One region of the Vagococcus sp. WN89Y genome, then DNA from elsewhere that is predicted to be linked to it. Evidence: riboswitches for the same ligand, from Rfam matches in the RefSeq annotation. Region 1 holds a riboswitch; the other holds the start of a gene.

Region 1 (5,678 bases):
TGCTGTTCCGTTTTGCCAACAGAGCTTATCTCCGGGATGGTATAGATACCGGTCGGGATATCTTCTATCAGATGCGCGGTCGCTTCCCCTTTGATCATGGCTTGCGCCGCGATGCGCCCCTGATCGTACGCAGCGGAGGCCAGGCTTGGGTAACCAATCACATCGCCGACGGCATAAACATGCGGCAGCGCGGTCTGATACATGCTGTTGACCTTGAGCTGGCCACGGCTGTCGGTTTCCAGACCAATATTCGCCAGTTGCAGGCTGTCGGTGTTACCGGTGCGACCATTTGCATACAGCAGGCAATCTGCTTTCAGCTTTTTGCCCGATTTCAGATGCATAATCACGCCATCTTCCAGCGGTTCGATGCGCTCATACTCTTCGTTGTGGCGAATCACCACGCCGCTATTCCAGAAGTGATAGGAGAGCGAATCCGACATCTCTTGATCAAGGAACGCCAGCAGGCGATCGCGGGTGTTGATCAGATCCACTTTTACGTTCATTCCGCGGAAGATCGACGCATATTCGCAGCCGATCACCCCGGCACCATAGATGATCACATGGCGCGGTTCGTGATGCATATCGAGGATGGAGTCGCTGTCGTAGACGCGCGGATGGGTGAAATCCACATCTGCCGGGTGATAGGGGCGGGAGCCGCAGGCGATAACAAACTTTTCAGCGGTAATCGTTTCGACTGTGCCATCCAGGCACTCCAGCGCCAGCGTATGATCGTCAATAAAATGGGCGTTCCCTTCGAGAATTTCGCAGCGGTTGCGCTCATAAAAGCCCTGACGCATACGCGTTTGCTGATTAATCACGCTTTCGGCATGGTTCAGGATATCAGCAAAAGAGGAACGAAGAAGGTGGGAATGGTCGCTGTAGAGTGGGTTTTGGTTGAACTCGATAATACGGCTCACCGCGTGGCGCAGCGCTTTCGACGGGATGGTACCCCAGTGCGTACAGCCACCGCCGACATTATGGTAGCGCTCAACGACGGCAACCCTGGCGCCGTGTTTAACCAGTCCCATGGCTGCGCCTTCGCCGCCGGGGCCGGAACCTATTACTATTGCATCGTAATCGTAGGAATGTGGCATGGTCGTGCTCACCTGTTCTTATACATAAAAGCAACATAATACTAACATTAATGACGGCATAACCCAATTATCGTTGTGCTTTTTTACGCTTGAAAAGAAGAAACATCGCTAAACAATCCGTCACAATCCAGTACATTCGGGTAAGATTTATTCTCTGATATAGTACCAGCAGGTTTCAGGAAGGATTCAAACATCGTGATGGGCGTAAGAGCGCAACAAAAAGAGAAAACCCGGCGTTCGCTGGTGGAAGCGGCATTTAGCCAACTTAGCGCTGAGCGAAGCTTTGCCAGCCTGAGCCTGCGCGAAGTGGCCCGCGAGGCAGGCATTGCGCCGACGTCCTTTTATCGACATTTTCGCGATGTGGATGAGCTGGGGCTGACCATGGTCGATGAAAGCGGGCTGATGCTGCGCCAGCTTATGCGCCAGGCCCGCCAGCGTATCGCCAAGGGAGGCAGCGTCATCCGGACCTCTGTGTCGACGTTTATGGAGTTTATCGACAACAACCCTAATGCGTTTCGCCTGTTGCTGCGCGAGCGCTCCGGCACGTCGTCCGCATTTCGTGCGGCGGTCGCCCGTGAAATCCAGCATTTTATTGCGGAACTTGCCGACTATCTGGAACTCGAAAACCATATGCCCCGGGCCTTTACCGAGGCGCAAGCCGAGGCGATGGTGACGATAGTCTTCAGCGCGGGCGCTGAAGCGCTGGATATCAGTCAGGAGCAGCGTCGGCAATTAGAAGAGCGGTTGGTTTTACAGCTGCGAATGATTGCGAAAGGCGCCTATTACTGGTATCGCCGCGAACAAGAAAGACTGGCGCATCAAATTGAAAGCGAAGGATAAGTAATGAAACAATCAGGTCAAGATAAAGGTACGTTGCTGCTGGCGCTGATCGCTGGTTTAGCCATTAACGGCACGTTTTCAGTGGTGTTCAGCTCGATTGTGCCCTTTTCGATTTTCCCGATTATCACGCTGGTGCTGACGGTCTATTGCCTGCATCAGCGCTATCAAAACCGCACCATGCCGGTCGGCCTGCCGGGGCTTGCCGCCGCCTGCTTTATTCTTGGCGTGCTGCTCTACAGCACCGTCGTGCGTGCAGAGTATCCGGCCATTGGCTCTAATTTCCTGCCAGCGGTGCTGTCGGTGATTCTGGTGTTCTGGATTGGCTTCCGCCTGCGCGGGCGCAAACACGAAGCCTCTGAATAAGCGTGAGGCCCTCTTTTCAGAGAGAGGGCTTGCGCGTCAGCAGCACGCCGCACTCCATATGGTGCGTATACGGGAACTGATCGAACAGCGCCAGGCGTGAGATATCATGCGTCTGGCCGAGCGTTTCGAGGTTTTTGCACAGTGTTTGCGGGTTGCAGGAGATGTACAAAATCTGCGGATAGGCCTGCACCATTTTTTCAGTTTCTGCATCCAGCCCGCTGCGCGGCGGATCGACGAAAATCGTCTCGCACTGATAGCTGTGTAAATCAATACCCTGCAAGCGGTTAAACGCCCGCACGCCATTCATCGCCTGAGTGAATTCCTCTGCCGACATACGGATAATTTGCACATTATCGATATGGTTAGCGGCAATATTATATTGCGCCGCCGCCACGGACGGTTTGGCGATTTCCGTCGCCAGCACGCGGTTAAAATTGCGCGCCAGCGCCAGCGAAAAGTTGCCGTTGCCGCAGTACAGCTCCAGCAGATCGCCGGTTGCGCCACGCGTGACATCCTGCGCCCACTCCAGCATCTGAATATTCATTGCCGCATTCGGCTGCGTGAAACTGTTTTCCACCTGGCGATAAATAATCTCTCTGCCGCCGACCGGTAAGCGCTCGTCGACAAAATCCCTGTCGAGTTCGATTTTTGTTTTGGTGGCGCGGCCAATCAGCTGAATATTCAGATTTTGTGCACGCAGCGCATCGCGCAGGCGGGTGGCTTCTTCGCGCCACGCGTCATCCAGCTTCTTATGATAAAGCAGCGTGACGATCGCCTGGTTGCTGAGCGTACTGAGGTAATCCACCTGAAAAAGCTTATGGCGCAGCACCGGGTTGCCGCGAACCGCGCTAATCACCTTCGCCATCAGTTCGTTTATCAGCTCGCTCGCCGCCGGGAAGCTATCCACGCGGATACGCGATTTTGTCTGCTGATCGAAGATGATGTGGTAGAGATCGTCGCCGTCATGCCACAAACGAAACTCTGCGCGCATACGGTAGTGGCTCACCGGCGAGCGGAACACCTCCGGCACTGGCGCACAAAAGGGCGTCATCATTGATTGCAGACGCACGACTTTTTCAGCCAGTTGAGCTTCGTATTGATCTGTCGGCAGGTGTTCGGGGGTCATGATGCTTCCTGAGAGATTAACAATATCGCGGGGATTGTAGGGATTGCTCACGGGATGTCCAGCCCTGGTTAGCATTCTAAATAGTCTTACGGAAGTCTGGACATCTATATGTAACAGAATGTAGCATCCGTGTTCCGGTCCTGTGAGTTAAAAGGGAACCCAGTGTGAATCTGGGGCTGACGCGCAGCGGTAAGGATAAGGTGAGACGGTAGCGCAAGCAGACACTGCCATTGGTGGGAAGTCGCCGTCTCGTTGTACCCCCAAGCCCGAAGACCTGCCGGAATACGTCGCATCTGGTTAACATCATCGCGAGCTATTGATGAAACCTGCGGCATCCTTTTACTGTGTGGATGCTTTCACAATGATAAAAAAAGTTTCGCTGCTGTCGGCGCTCTGCGTCACGGCATTTTCCGGCTGGGCGCAGGGTAGCGACAGCTCGTCTTTGATGGTAGTAACCGCGAATCGTTTTCAGCAACCGGTGAATACGGTGCTGGCACCGACGGAAATTGTCACGCGTGAGGATATCGATCGCTGGCAATCGCGTTCGCTGGTGGATGTGCTCCGTCGGCTGCCCGGTATCGATATTGCGCAAAATGGCGGCATGGGGCAGACCGCATCGGTCTATGTCCGCGGTACGGAAGCAAAGCACCTTTTGCTGCTGATCGATGGCGTGCCGGTTGCGCGTTCTGGTATTTCGAACGATCCCGAACTTAACCAAATTCCGCTCTCTCTGGTGCAGCGTGTTGAATACATTCGCGGGCCGCGCTCGACCGTTTACGGCTCCGGGGCAATCGGCGGCGTGGTCAATGTCATCACGCTGACGAATGATGAAAAATCGCAAATCAACGCGGGTGTTGGCTCGAAAGGCTATCAAACGTATGACGGTGCGCTACGCCAGCGTTTCGGCGATACCGTTGCGACGGCGGCGGGTTCTTATACCAGCACGCGCGGGTTTAACGTCCAGCCAGACTCGAGCTGGGATCATGACGACGACCGTGATGGTTATCGTAACAAGACCTTTTGGGGCAGCGTTCAGCATAAGTTTAACGATAATTTCAACGGTTTTTTCCGCGGTTATAACTTCAGTAATAACGTCGATTATGACCTTGGAAGCCCGCCGTTTTTACCTTCTTACAGTGCCGATGAGCGCCAGCTTTACGCCCAGGGTTGGGACACCGGGCTGCTCTTTAATCAAGGCATCTACTCTTCTCAATTGTTGGCGAGCTACCAGAAGAGCAAAGATTACAACTACAGCAGTATTTATGGCCGCTATCACGACGGCACGACGCTCGATGAGATGGCGCAGCGTTACATTCAGTGGGGAAATACTCTGGCGGTCGGAAAAGGCTCGGTGAGCGCGGGCGTTGACTGGAAGCAGGAGCGCCTGACCTCGGCGGATATCGCCACGCGTGAAGCCTACGAGCGCGAAAACACGGGCCTGTATCTGACCGGGCTGCAACAGTTCGGGGATGTCACGCTGGAGGCATCGGGTCGTGAAGATAAAGACGATCAGTTCGGCTGGCACGGCACCTGGCAGACCGCTGCGGGCTGGGAGTTTATCGAAAATTACCGCCTCACGCTCTCCTATGGAACGGGCTTCCTCGCTCCTTCGCTTGGTCAGCAGTTTGGCGCGAAGCGTTTCGGTATTGCTTCTAACCCGAACCTGAAACCGGAAAAGTCAAAGCAGTGGGAAGCCGGTATCGAAGGGCTGACCGGGCCGCTGGACTGGCGGCTGTCGGCGTATCGTTACACCATCGATAACCTGATAACCTACAGCGACACTGCTTATTACAATATCAACTCGGCGACCATCAAAGGGGTCGAGCTGACGGGGAATATTGACACCGGCATCTTTTCGCACCGCGTTACGCTGCAATATATAGATCCGCGTGATGATGAAACCCATGAAGTGCTGCCGCGCCGCGCCAAACGCCAGGCAAAATATGATTTGGATTGGGCGCTATTCGATGTGGATATGAACCTCTCCTGGCAATATTTCGGCAAGCGCTTTGACAACCGCACATCAAGCTATAATCCGGAGCAACGAACTCTCCCTTGTTATAGCACGGTTGATATTTCTGCTTCATATCCAGTGACCTCTCACCTGACAGTTCGTGGTAAAATAGGCAACTTGTTCGATAAAGAGTACGAGACAGCTTATGGCTACCGCACTGCAGGACGAGAATATACCGTCTCTGGCAGCTACACCTTCTAAAGCACGTCCCACCGTCCTGGTGTTTGACTCCGGCGTCGGA
Region 2 (5,678 bases), on a different contig from region 1:
GACCGCTTTGTAAGCGATAGCCAGCGGCGCACCGCCGAGCAGTAAAAAGAACAGCGGCGCAATCACGCCATCAACGGTGTTTTCTGCCACGGTTTCAACGACGGCGCGGGTTATCTGCGCGGGCTGAAGCTGCGAGGTATCACGCCCGACAATGTGCGCGAGTTTCTCCCGGCTCTCTTTAAGCGAACCCTGGCGCAGAGCTGTGGCGACGTCGCGCGCCATATCCGCCAGGCAGCGCGTGGCCAGGGTGGTGTAAATCATCCCGACTTCCACACACCAGCCAAACCACGGGTGGATATGCTCTGCCAGCGCCAGCACGCTCCAGGCAACACACCAGCTCACGCCCACCACCACCAGCCACATGACGCCGCCGCCGATACGCAGCGCGAGATCGCTGTGACATGTTTTGCGTATCGCGCGCTGAGTGAAGGTGATAAGCGCGCCAATCCAGCGCACCGGATGCGGCAAGCCGGGCGGATCGCCAAGCAGGCTGTCGAGCAAAAAAGCGACGCACCATGCCAGCACCGTCATGGCATGCTCCTTGCTGCGGCGAACCAGTGGTTGAGCATTTCCGGGCGCTGGGCAAAGTGCAGATGCAGGTAGCTTGCGAAGGTGTTGCCCACCTGCCAGCCGCCCTGCCAGCGTTTGAGCACGTCGCCATCGCGGGTTTTGTGGCAATCCAGCACTGCGTCACACTGCGGCGTAAAATCTGAGTAGTGGAATTCGTGACCACGCAGCGTTTCGCCGGGCGCGGCGAGAAGCGTCTGCGACTTCGCGCGGGCTTCGCAATAACCAAAGCGGGTCAGCCGCTGGCCCATTTCACTGTGCCCGGGGATAATATCCGCCATCGGCCAGCGCTGGCCCGCCGTATCGCGAAGCGTCGTGCCGAGGTACATTAACCCGCCGCACTCAGCGTAGATAGCAACGCCGCGCCGGTGCGCCTGGCGAATGGCCTCCCGCATCGGGCGGTTTTCTGAAAGCTCACGCGCATGCAGCTCCGGGTATCCCCCGCCAAGCCATAGCATCTGGCAATCCGGTAGTGTGTCGTCATGCAGCGGACTGAAACGTACAATGCGCACACCTGCACGCTCAAGCAAAAGCAGGTTGTCAGGGTAGTAAAAGTGGAACGCGTCGTCATCGGCCAGCGCCAGCGTCAGCCCGGCCCCCGCATCGTGTGCAAGCATTTGCGGTAAAGGTGTATCCGGTAGCGGGTCTTTCTCACACAGGCTCAGCAAACGGTTGATATCCACGGTCTGCTCCAGAGAGGCGGCGAATTCATGCCAGCACTGCGCATCCTTGTGGGTTTCGCGGGCAGCCACCAGCCCGAGATGGCGCTCCGGCAAGGCAACGCCGGAAAAGAGCGGCACATAGCCGAGCACCGGCAGAGCACAGTAGCGCTCGATAGCTTGTTTCAGTAACTGAAAGTGGCTTTCGCTATTCACCCGATTAATAACAACTCCGGCTATCGTTAGCGCAGGATCGAAATGCTGAAAACCCATCACCGTGGCAGCAATGGAGGTGGATACCGCTTTGCCGCCGACGAGCAAAATAACGGGTACGCCAAGCTGCTTTGCCAGCGCAGCCGTACTGCAATAGCCAGGATCGGTGCCGTAGCCGTCATAAAGCCCCATCACACCTTCAATGACGGCAACGTCGGCTGCAAGAAAATGTTGGTTAAAAAGGGAATTGAGAACGGGCTGCGGCAGCATAAAGCTGTCGAGATTACGTGAGGCAACACCGCTTACCGCATGATGCCAGGCCGTGTCGAGATAGTCCGGCCCCGCTTTGAAGGGCTGCACGCGCAGGCCGCGCTGCAATAAGGCGCTAAGCAACCCCAGCGTGACGGTGGTTTTCCCACAGCCGCTGGCGGTTGCGGCAAGGACAAAGGCGCTGCGCCGGTTTGACATTCCTGAAGCCCCGTCGCGGGGGAAAGGCGCACCGCTGCCCAGTCTGACGACTGTGCAGCATCAGCAACCCACTTCCCACCGAAGTTGTTGGTAAACGCTTTCAGGTCGGTCTTCTGGCTTAGCGTCATCCTCTCCCGCCCTTCCCAATCTTACGATCAGTGGTGATTGCGGGGTCGTCAGCATTACAGCAGCGGGGGCTGCGAGGGATTTTCACCCTCTTCCCGGCCACACCAATATGTGCGGCACCTGAAAATATGTAAAAAACAGTTTTCGAGTTTATCCGTGCACAAATAACATTTTGTTGCGCTATGACAATCTATTTTTCATCACTGGTATTAAACATCCGAAAGTGGCACTATCCGGTTTTTATTTTCAGGAAGCATTATCGTGGCGCAGGCGCAGTGCCCCGCATCCTGCGGCGAAATTATCCAGGGCTGGATCCTGGGAAGTGAGAAACTGGTCTCCTGCCCGGTGAACTGGTATAGCCATGTCGAAATCACCACCGGTGCGCCTCGGGGCGATGAACGCCCGTTAATGCGCGCGATGGTTAACCAGTTGCTGGCATACTGGCAGTTACCGCCCCGGCTTACGCAAACCATTCGTATCGACTGCTATTCCACCATTCCTGTGGCGAAAGGGATGGCCAGCAGTACCGCCGATATTGCCGCCACTGCCGTGGCGACCGCTCGCTACCTTGAACAGGCGCTCAATATAAACGAACTTGCCACGCTGTGTGTGGGGCTGGAACCGACCGACAGCACGTTTTTTCGCGGCCTGACGCTATTCGATCACCAGACGGCCAGCACGCAAATTACCTGTAAAGGTTTACCGCAACTGGATGTGCTGTTACTGGAAAGCCCCTTAACCCTGACCACCGCCGCGTATCATCGCCTGCCCCGCCAGCAATGGCTTAAGGAGCATGCGCCAGTACTGGAGAGTGCATGGCGGAAAGTGCAGCAGGCCTGCGCAGACGGTAACGCGGCGCTACTGGGCGAGGCGGCAACGATGAGCGCCGTGGTCAGCCAGAAGGTGTTAGCGAAACCTGAGTTCAGTGCATTGTTGGGGCTTGTGGAGCGCTACGGTTTATACGGCCTCACCGTGGCGCACAGCGGCAGCGTGGTCGGTCTGTTGCTCGACTGCGCAAAACATGATGTTGACGGCGTTCGCGGGCAGCTCAACGCGCAAAAATTGCAGGCGCACTGGCCCAAAAGTTATCTGTTGAACATGGTGGCGGGCGGTGTGGAAGAACGGTGAGAGGGCGACCTCTCACCGGGTGTAGCGATTACTCGGCTTTCGGCTCAACCTGTTTCAGTTCGCCCATCGATTTGAGTTTTTTGGAGATTTCGCGGCGTTCTTTCGACAGCTCTGCGTTTTTGATGATGTAGTCATCAACACGGTCTTCATAGTCAGTACGCATGCTGGCGATAATGCCCTGAATGGCTTCCACGCTCATCCCTGGCTTGATGTAGTCGCTCAGGTTATCCAGCAGCAAGACGCGCTTCTGGTTATCACGGATCTTCTTCTCAACGTCCTGGATTTCACGCTGCAGCTTGTTTTTACGGCGGAACAGACGCACAAACTCCAGAACGTCCTGGAATGAAGGCTTGGTTGTTTCCATTTTTACACCCCTGATCAATATGAGATTCGGATTCGTTAATGCAACCGATTAAAGATAAAGCTAACTTAAAGCGGTCGCCGAAGACAATGGTTTTCCTTTCTCTATCATAACCACAAATTTAGCTGAATCGAAACAACCTGTCAGACAATGATGGCTGGCTGTCTGTTATTTGCGCAATGCGCGACAAATTAAATGTGATAACAGCTCAAGCTGCCGCGCCAGCTCCATGCTTAACCACACGTAACTGTGAATTGACGTGGCAACCAATGCGTCTCCTTCGTGCTCGCGCATCTGCTGGCGTAATTCAGCAACGATTTCATTAAGCCTTTCCGTATTCGCCAGAATAGTTTTTGGATTACCTTCGTACAAAGCATGCGCCAGGAGAAGCAGTGTTTGCTGGGTCATCTGTTGACTGTCGCGCAGCGTACGGGCGTTGATCATCACAAAATGGCTGGTCCGCGAGCTCCAGTAAGCATTGATTTGCAGCTCCAGGATACAGACCATATTGCGGCTCACCGTCTGGATGCCTTCGAATATCGCCCTCTGAATATGCGTTTCTTTGCACGATGGGGTGATAAGCCCACGCATTTTCACCACATCGTTGAGTATTTTTTGCATCGGCTTATCAAGCCGCGGGCGCTCCACCAAGTTACGGGAAAACCCCGCCTGGTAAACACGGTTAAAGGTAGTGACATAGTTCGCCATCTGGATACGCCAGTGCAAAAACGCGCGCTGCGGCCAGATACCGGTAAAAACCATAGCCAGCAGCGATCCGAGGATCACATCGCCGCTGCGCCAAAGCGCAGTGTCCATCTCTCCCGTCGGCGAGCCGACGACTATCGACAACGTGACCCCGATAAGCAGCGCCTGATAAGGCTTTTTCCCCAGCGCCAGCCAGCCGCATAAAAACATCGCCGCTGCACACCATAGCAGCATCACCGGCAGTGATATCAGCTCCAGTTGCAGGGCAACCAGGCCAAGTACAGCGCCGAAAATCGTGCCGCCAATGCGCTCAAAAGCACGCGGAATCACATTCCCCCAAAAGGAGATAGGCCCCATCAGTACGACAAGCGTAATTAAAGGCCAGGTGCCTTCCGGCACATTCAGTTGGCGCATTAACAAAAACGTTAAAACAAAGGCGAGCGAAATACGCACGCCATGCACTATGCGATAGTGACGGTAAAGACGAATTTCGAAAGGGCTGAGGGATTTATCACGACGCACAGCCATTCTCCAGTTTTGGGCAACAAGAGCGCAATTGTAACGACTTTTCCCCGCCGCAAATGACTATTTTGCACAAAAAAAGAGACTACCGGCGCGACGCACTCTCCCTGTGTGCCTGACAACCCTCAGAGCACTTTTGGCTCAACCGGGATATGCATCTCAATGTCCTGGTAGCCGTCGCGTTGCATATTGTTGAGATAAATTTCAAAGCAAGGCCCGGAGGCAATCTGCAGTGACTGGTCGGCCAGAAGCTCATCGAAAAACAGGTTCCAGCATGCTTCAAACGCCTCGTTATACACCCGCGCCTGCGCAACGGCATACTGACCGGCTGGCACCTCAGTACGGGTTACGCCTTCGCTATTTTCAGGAATACGAAAAGAGGCATCAACGGTAATCGCCACATCGCAACGAAGCTTTTCCGCCGGGACTTCATCGGGGTTATCGTAATAGACGCAGACCCACTCTTGCGGCTGAAGCTGCTTGCTCTTCACCCACATAGAGAGCTGTTCGAACCCCTGTTTTACCTTTGCTTCCCACGGCCCGACCAGATGGAACCCGGCGATGTGACGCTTCTCAAGCTGTTTGACAAGATAAGCCATAATGTTTCCTCCACCGTTTACTGTTCGTGCATACAGTATAAGCAGAGAGAAACAATCTGGCTTGTCGCAGCTGTTAATTTTGCGAGAAATCTCGCAAGCTCTGTTGGTATCAGAACAGATGATGCAGGTAATCGCCGAGCCGTGAAAACCAGCCGCCCTTACCCACGTTCTCCAGGGTCACCAGCGGCCAGTGAGCAATCGCTTTATCACGATCGTAAAGCGTAATTTCACCCACGCGTTGATGTGCCGCCAGAGGAGCGTCCAGTTCCGATTTATCAAGCACGTATTTCGCTTTAATGTTTGCCAGCTCTGTTTTTGGCAGTACCAGCC

What was found. A riboswitch is a leader RNA that binds a small molecule or an ion and turns the genes downstream of it on or off. The one in region 1 is predicted to bind cobalamin.
Region 2: linked by a shared signal. The riboswitch ahead of ACTU3N_RS15330 (cobyrinate a,c-diamide synthase) and the one ahead of btuB (TonB-dependent vitamin B12 receptor BtuB) in region 1 are both predicted to bind cobalamin.

Annotation. Positions count from the first base shown of each region.
Region 1 covers NZ_JBQPOM010000021.1:47,562-53,239, forward strand. The annotation lists gene sthA (Si-specific NAD(P)(+) transhydrogenase) at 1-1,094, opposite strand, end outside; gene fabR (HTH-type transcriptional repressor FabR) at 1,293-1,934, shown strand; gene ACTU3N_RS07170 (YijD family membrane protein) at 1,938-2,297, shown strand; gene trmA (tRNA (uridine(54)-C5)-methyltransferase TrmA) at 2,314-3,423, opposite strand; cobalamin riboswitch at 3,542-3,719, shown strand; gene btuB (TonB-dependent vitamin B12 receptor BtuB) at 3,785-5,638, shown strand; gene murI (glutamate racemase) at 5,583-5,678, shown strand, end outside.
Region 2 covers NZ_JBQPOM010000052.1:18,336-24,013, forward strand. The annotation lists gene cbiB (adenosylcobinamide-phosphate synthase CbiB) at 1-531, opposite strand, end outside; gene ACTU3N_RS15330 (cobyrinate a,c-diamide synthase) at 528-1,907, opposite strand; cobalamin riboswitch at 1,994-2,172, opposite strand; gene ACTU3N_RS15335 (GHMP family kinase ATP-binding protein) at 2,295-3,161, shown strand; gene ACTU3N_RS15340 (DUF496 family protein) at 3,190-3,525, opposite strand; gene ACTU3N_RS15345 (FUSC family protein) at 3,691-4,749, opposite strand; gene sbmC (DNA gyrase inhibitor SbmC) at 4,875-5,348, opposite strand; gene dacD (serine-type D-Ala-D-Ala carboxypeptidase DacD) at 5,458-5,678, opposite strand, start outside.